2 regions of the Streptomyces diversicolor genome follow, and region 2 is predicted to be linked to the other one. Evidence: riboswitches for the same ligand, from Rfam matches in the RefSeq annotation. Region 2 holds a riboswitch; the other holds the start of a gene.
The links. Region 2 has a riboswitch for glycine ahead of gcvT (glycine cleavage system aminomethyltransferase GcvT). Riboswitches for the same ligand answer to the same signal wherever they lie in the genome.
Positions count from the first base shown of each region.

Region 1: another riboswitch for glycine. It lies ahead of gcvP (aminomethyl-transferring glycine dehydrogenase); the one in region 2 lies ahead of gcvT (glycine cleavage system aminomethyltransferase GcvT).

Region 1 covers NZ_BAAJXA010000029.1:10,083-13,477, forward strand. Annotated here, with positions in the region: gene AC27LF_RS29850 (DNA polymerase IV) at 1-466, shown strand, start outside; partial or broken gene AC27LF_RS29855 (vWA domain-containing protein) at 773-1,090, shown strand; gene AC27LF_RS29860 (PRC-barrel domain-containing protein) at 1,341-1,715, opposite strand; glycine riboswitch at 1,830-1,925, shown strand; gene gcvP (aminomethyl-transferring glycine dehydrogenase) at 2,102-3,395, shown strand, end outside.
Region 2 covers NZ_BAAJXA010000030.1:48,992-52,386, reverse strand. Annotated here, with positions in the region: gene AC27LF_RS30620 (enhanced serine sensitivity protein SseB) at 1-296, opposite strand, end outside; gene AC27LF_RS30615 (AAA family ATPase) at 363-1,034, opposite strand; glycine riboswitch at 1,211-1,307, shown strand; glycine riboswitch at 1,308-1,416, shown strand; gene gcvT (glycine cleavage system aminomethyltransferase GcvT) at 1,457-2,584, shown strand; gene gcvH (glycine cleavage system protein GcvH) at 2,711-3,088, shown strand; gene AC27LF_RS30600 (serine hydroxymethyltransferase) at 3,104-3,395, shown strand, end outside.

The sequences.
Region 1 (3,395 bases), on a different contig from region 2:
TCCCGCGGTGGTGCGGGAGGCGGCGGCCCGGCTGCTGGATTCCGTGGACACGACGGGCGGGGTACGGCTGCTCGGGGTCGGTGTCTCCGGCCTCGCCGACTACACGCAGGAGGACCTGTTCGCGCAGGCGGCGGGGGAACTGGCCGAGGCGGTGCCGGAGGAGAGCGTGACCGAGGCCATGGAAGAGCCGCCGTCGGCCGCTGAGCGGCACTGGCCCGCGGGGCACGATGTGCGGCACGCCGACCACGGACACGGCTGGGTGCAGGGCAGCGGCCTGGGGCGGGTCACGGTCAGATTCGAGACACCGGGGTCCGAGCCGGGACGGGTACGGACGTTCCGGGTCGACGATCCCGACCTTGAGCCGGCGGATCCGCTGCCACTGGTGCCGGGAGGAGCGCAGGGGAGCGAGGGTGGAGCGGTGGGGGGACCCGGTGGTGGGCCGACGGTAGTGCGAGACAGCGGCTGAAGCGGGGGCGCCGGGCGGGGCCCGGTGGGATTCGCCGACGGGGTCGCCGGGGCCATGTGGGGTGTGCGGCTGCCGCCGCGGGTGTGCTCGGCGGTCGTGCGGCCGCTGGGGTGCGGTGGCTGGGGTGTGGTGATTGAGGGTGCGGTGGTGGGGGCGGGTGTCGGTATCCGGACGGGCCGTTGGGGCGCCGGGGGCGCAGGCAAGGGGCGGATGCCGGTGGGTGGCGGGGGGCGCGCGGGATGCCGGTGGGGTGGTGGAGGGCAGGCGGGATGCCGGTGGGGATGGCGCGAGTCATAGGGGGCCACAGGTGGGGGCACCCAGCGGGACCGGCTGTCGGCGGCGTTCGGCGGCCTCGAACCGGTGCCGGGCGGCGCCACGGGCCTGTACGACACGACGCTGGCCGCGTACCGGGCGGCGACGGCGTCGTACGCGAAGGGCAGGTTCAACGCGCTGGTCGGGCTGAGGGACGGGGTGAACGAGGACCCGGGCAGCATCTCCCGCTCCGCGCTCGTCGCCGAACTGGAAAAGCTCAGCGACCCCGGGCGGCCCGTCCCGCTGGTCGTCATCGCCGTGGGTCCCGAGGCGTCCCGGGACGAGGCCGCGCGGGCGGCCGGGGCCACGGGGTGCGGGGATGTGTTCTTGGCGCGTTGGTCGGCGGGGTGGGAGGTGGGCGCGGATGTGCGGGGGTGTTCGTGGGCGCGGCCGGAGGAAGGGGCAGGCGAGTGGGCGGTGGTGTGAAGGGCGGCGACCGGTGCGGCGGGTTGTGGCGTGGACGGCGTGGCGGAGAGGGCGTCGGGTGTGGCCGGTTGTGGGAGGGAGGGGGCCGGGTGGGCGTGGGACGGGGGCGTTGGGCCGTACAGGGAGCCGGGGGGTGTCAGCCGTCGTCGTGGTCTGCCAGGTGGCCGAAGGTGTGGTCCGGGTGTGGGGGTGGCGGTGCGGCCACGTCCAGGCCGTAGTGGTGGTAGAGCTGGAGTTCCTGCTCGGGGGAGAGGTGGCGGCCCACGCCGAAGTCGGGGGCGTCCTTGATGAGGGCGCGGTCGAAGGGGACGCGCAGGGTGCCCTCGACCAACTCGCTGGGCTCAAGGGGGACGAAGGCGTCCCTGGAGAACAGGCCGGTCCGTATGGCCGCCCACTCCGGCACGCCCGTGGCATCGTCGAGATAGACCTCGTCAATGGTGCCGATCTTGGTGCCGTTGCGGTCGAACGCCTTGCGGCCGATCAGGTTGCGCGGATCGATGTCGGTCTGCACCGGGCCCTCCTCATGGTCGCAGATCATTCGTAAGCACTACAAAAGAGCAGATTCGGGGACGCGGCCACTCGAAGCCCCGTCGCTGACCTCGCTGGTACGCTGGCAAGCGGCTGCTGACCCCGTGCGGGAGAGTCCTCCGGACAACGTCGGAGGCGCCGAAGGAGCAAATCCTCCCCGGAATCTCTCAGGCTCACGTACCGCATGGACGAGGTCACTCTGGAAAGCAGGGCGGGTGTCGACGGCTCCCGCTCTCACCGACGGGGAAAGCCGCGCACCCTCGGGTGACGCGGTGAAGCTCTCAGGTCGAGATGACAGAGGGGGAGGCCGTCGGGGTGCCCGCGCCGGGGCGCCCCTCGAAGGTCGCGTCAGACCAGGAGGCCTCCGCAATGACCGCCCATCGCACTCCGCTCTTCGAGCTCGAACAGGGCATCCCCTTCGAGCAGCGGCACATCGGGCCCGACCAGGAGGCGCGGGCCAAGATGCTCGCGCAGGTCGGCTACGGCTCGCTCGACGAGCTGACCGCCGCAGCCGTACCGGAAGTGATCAAGAACGCCGACGGGCTCGACCTGCCGGGCCCGCGCACCGAGGCTGAGGTGCTGGCCGAGCTGCGCTCCCTCGCGGACCGCAACCAGGTCCTCGGATCGATGATCGGGCTCGGCTACTACGGCACATTCACGCCGCCCGTCATCCTGCGCAACGTCATGGAGAACCCGGCCTGGTACACCGCCTACACGCCGTACCAGCCGGAGATCTCGCAGGGGCGGCTCGAAGCCCTGCTGAACTTCCAGACCATGGTCGCCGACCTCACCGGACTGCCCACCTCCGGTGCCTCCCTCCTCGACGAGGGCACGGCCGCGGCCGAGGCGATGGCCCTGTCCCGGCGCATGGGCAAGAACAAGAAGGGCCTCTTCCTGGTCGACGCGGACACGCTGCCGCAGACCATCGCCGTGATCCGGACCCGTGCCGAACCCACCGGCGTGGAGGTCGTCGTCGCCGACCTGAGCGAGGGCATCCCGGCCGAGATCGCCGAGCGGGAGATCAACGGCGTACTGCTCCAGTACCCCGGTGCCTCCGGAGCGGTGCGTGACATCGCGCCGGTCGTCGACCGGGCCCATGAACTCGGCGCGCTCGTCACCGTCGCCGCCGACCTGCTCGCCCTCACGCTGCTGAAGTCGCCGGGCGAGCTGGGCGCGGACATCGCCGTCGGTACGACCCAGCGTTTCGGCGTGCCGATGGGCTTCGGCGGGCCGCACGCGGGCTACATGGCCGTGCGCGAGAAGTTCGCGCGCAGCCTGCCGGGCCGCCTCGTCGGCGTGTCCGTCGACGCCGACGGGCACAAGGCGTACCGGCTCGCCCTGCAGACCCGTGAGCAGCACATCCGGCGTGAGAAGGCCACCAGCAACATCTGCACCGCGCAGGTGCTGCTCGCGGTGATGGCCGGCCTGTACGCCGTCTACCACGGACCCGAGGGGCTGCGGGCCATCGCCCGGCGCACGCACCGGTACGCCGCGCTGCTCGCTGCGGGTCTTGCGGGCGGCGGGTTCCAGACCGTGCACGGCGCCTACTTCGACACGCTGACGGTCAGGGCGCAGGGCCGCGCCGCGCAGATCGTCGCCGCAGCGCGCGACAACGGCGTCAATCTGCGCCTGGTCGACCCCGACCACGTCTCGATCGCCTGCG
Region 2 (3,395 bases):
ACGGCGGGGGCGATGGTGTACGACATGTGGGAGCCGGCGACCTGTCGGAACTGCTCCTCGGAGCTGAAGACCGGCACATGGACCTGACCGTCGATGTCCACGGTGGGCAGGTCGAGGGGGCCGCTGTGCGGGCCGCCGCCGCTCGGCAGCGGGATCCACAGGAAGCTGCGCCCGAGGACTTCGATGATCCGGCCGCCGGCCGACGGGACGCCGAGCGAGGCCGAAAGCACCTCCTCCAGCTCGTTGCCGGGCCATCCGCCGTGCGGGTGGGGGTGCGCCTGTGCCGGGAAGTCCATCTGCCTACCGCCTGCTGGGAACCGCTGCTGTGGCTGAAAAGGCTAACGGGTGGCGGTGCCGGCCCTTCACCGTGCGAAGCCGATCCGGTGCAGCACGTCCGCCGCGTCCCGGTCGAGGAGCACCGCGGAGCCGCAGCCCCCGGGCAGTTCCCCCCGCTCGACCGCGCGCAGCAGCCGGGCCGCCGACCTGCGGTGGCGCACAAAGGCGTGGCGGGAGACGCCCCGGCCGCGCTCGCGCTGCCCGTCGAGCGCGGTCGTGGGCGGCACGTCGAGGAGGATCAGGTGCAGGGTGCCGCCGCGGCGGCGGGCCTCGCGGGCCAGCCAGCCGCGCACCCAGGACTGGGTGCCGCAGTCGTGCACCACGACGCCCTCGCCGGTGCGCAGGGCGCGGCGCAGCGCGGCGTAGTGGGCGAGGCGTACCAGCGGGCGGTACAGCGCGTAGGGCAGCAGCCGCGGGAGGCGGGCGTCCCAGCGGTCCCGGGTGTCCTGGGAGTCGATGCGGATGCCGTCGACCGCGCGGTCCATCAGGGTCGACTTGCCGCTGCCGGGCAGGCCGGTGACCACGGCCAGGTCGTGGCGGCCGAAGACGAGCGCGTAGGGGCTGCGGCCGGCCCGCTCGCGCAGGTCGCGGACGATCGGGGCCGCCGGGCGGTCCGCGCAGCGCTCGGCGGCGGGGGCGCCCGGCTGCCCGGGTAGTGCGAGGCCCGTGGTCGTGGCGTACGCCGTGGTCCTGTTCACCGTGATCGTCCTCCCCTTGGGTCCGGACATCCCCATCCCCGTCGAGTGTAAAGAGAAGGTAATGCGTGGCGTCTCACGGTGTCGTGCGCGTTCTGCCACAGCCCGGTCACGGATCCGGCCTGCCGTGCGGCGGCGATGCGTGCAATGATGAGCCCGCCAACTGCATACCGGCCGCTTGAATCCGCGCGGGAGAGTTCCCAGCAGCCCCGCTGGGACGCCGAAGGAGCAAGTCCCTCCCTTGAATCTCTCAGGCCCCGTTACCGCGCGGGCGAGGCACATCTGAAAAGCGGGCCGCTGTCCAGTGGCTCCACCCAAGGTGCAAGCCGTGACCACACAGGTGGTCAGGGCGAACCTCTCAGGTTCCGATGACAGATGGGGAGGATCCACCTCGCCTTCCCCACGCCTTGGGAGACATCCGTCCGATGAGCAGTACCGAACACTCGACACTGCGGCATACCGCGCTGGACGCGCTGCACCGCTCGCTCGGTGCGACGATGACCGACTTCGCCGGCTGGGACATGCCCCTGCGCTACGGCTCAGAGCGCGACGAGCACACGGCCGTACGCACGAGGGCCGGCCTCTTCGACCTCTCCCACATGGGGGAGATCGGGGTGACCGGGCCCGGGGCCGCCGCCCTGCTGAACTTCGCCCTGGTCGGGAACATCGCCTCGGTCGGTGTCGGCCGCGCCCGCTACACCATGATCTGCCGGTCCGACGGCGGCATCCTGGACGACCTGATCGTCTACCGGCTCGCCGAGCACGAGTTCCTGGTCGTCGCGAACGCCGCCAACGCGCAGGTGGTGCTCGACGCGCTGGTGGAGCGCGGCGCCGGCTTCGACGCGCAGGTACGCGACGACCGCGACGCCTACGCGCTGATCGCCGTCCAGGGCCCCGAGTCCCCGGGTGTCCTGGCCTCCCTCACGGACGCCGATCTGGCGGGCCTCAAGTACTACGCGGGCCTGCCAGGCACCGTCGCCGGTGTACCCGCGCTGATCGCCCGTACCGGCTACACCGGCGAGGACGGCTTCGAGCTGTTCGTGAAGCCGGAGCACGCCGTGCGGCTGTGGCAGGCGCTGACCGAGGCGGGCGAGGGCGTCGGCCTGGTGCCGTGCGGCCTGTCCTGCCGGGACACGCTGCGCCTGGAGGCGGGCATGCCGCTGTACGGGCACGAGCTGTCGACCTCGCTCACCCCCTTCGACGCCGGGCTCGGCCGGGTGGTGAAGTTCGAGAAGGAGGGCGACTTCGTCGGGCGCGAGGCGCTGCTTGCGGCGTCCGCGCGCGCCGAGCAGAACCCGCCGCGCGTGCTGGTCGGCCTGGTCGCCGAGGGCCGCCGGGTGCCGCGCGCCGGGTATCCGGTCGTCGCGGGCGGCGAGGTGGTCGGCGAGGTGACCTCCGGCGCCCCCTCGCCCACGCTGGGCCGGCCCATCGCGATGGCGTACGTCGACGCGGCGCACGCGGCGCCCGGCACGGCGGGCGTCGGCGTGGACATCCGGGGCACCCATGAGCCGTACGAGGTCGTGGCGCTGCCCTTCTACCGGCGGCAGAAGTAGAGACTGCACCGCGGGGCGCCCCGCGGCCCCTGCCCCGCTGTGATGCCGGGCACACCACCCCGCTCACCTGCGCCTTCCGCCCTCCCCCGTCATCAGCACTGTCTCGCATACAGGAGAATTCAGGTCATGAGCAACCCCCAGCAGCTGCGCTACAGCAAGGAGCACGAGTGGCTGTCGGCCGCCGAGGACGGCGTCTCGACGGTCGGCATCACGGAGTTCGCGGCCAACGCGCTCGGCGATGTCGTCTACGCCCAGCTCCCGGAGGTCGGCTCCACCGTGACCGCGGGCGAGTCCTGCGGTGAGCTGGAGTCGACCAAGTCGGTGTCCGACCTGTACTCCCCCGTGACCGGCGAGGTCACCGCCGTCAACGAGGACGTCGTGGACGATCCGTCGCTGGTCAACTCGGCCCCCTTCGAGGGCGGCTGGCTGTTCAAGGTGCGCGTCGCCGAGGAGCCGGCCGACCTGCTCTCGGCCGACGAGTACGTCGCCTTCACCGCCGGCTGAGGAGTCGATGACCACATGTCGCTGATGAACACCCCGCTGCACGAGCTGGACCCGGACGTGGCCGCCGCGGTCGACGCCGAGCTGCACCGCCAGCAGTCCACCCTGGAGATGATCGCCTCCGAGAACTTCGCGCCGGTCGCGGTCATGGAGGCGCAGGGCTCGGTCCTCACCAACAAGTACGCCGAGGGCTACCCGGGCCGCCGGTACTACGGCGGCTGCGAGCACGTCGACGTGACCGAGCAGATCGCCATCGACCGGGTCAAGGAGCTGTTCGGCGCCGAGTACGCCAACGTGCAGCCCCACTCGG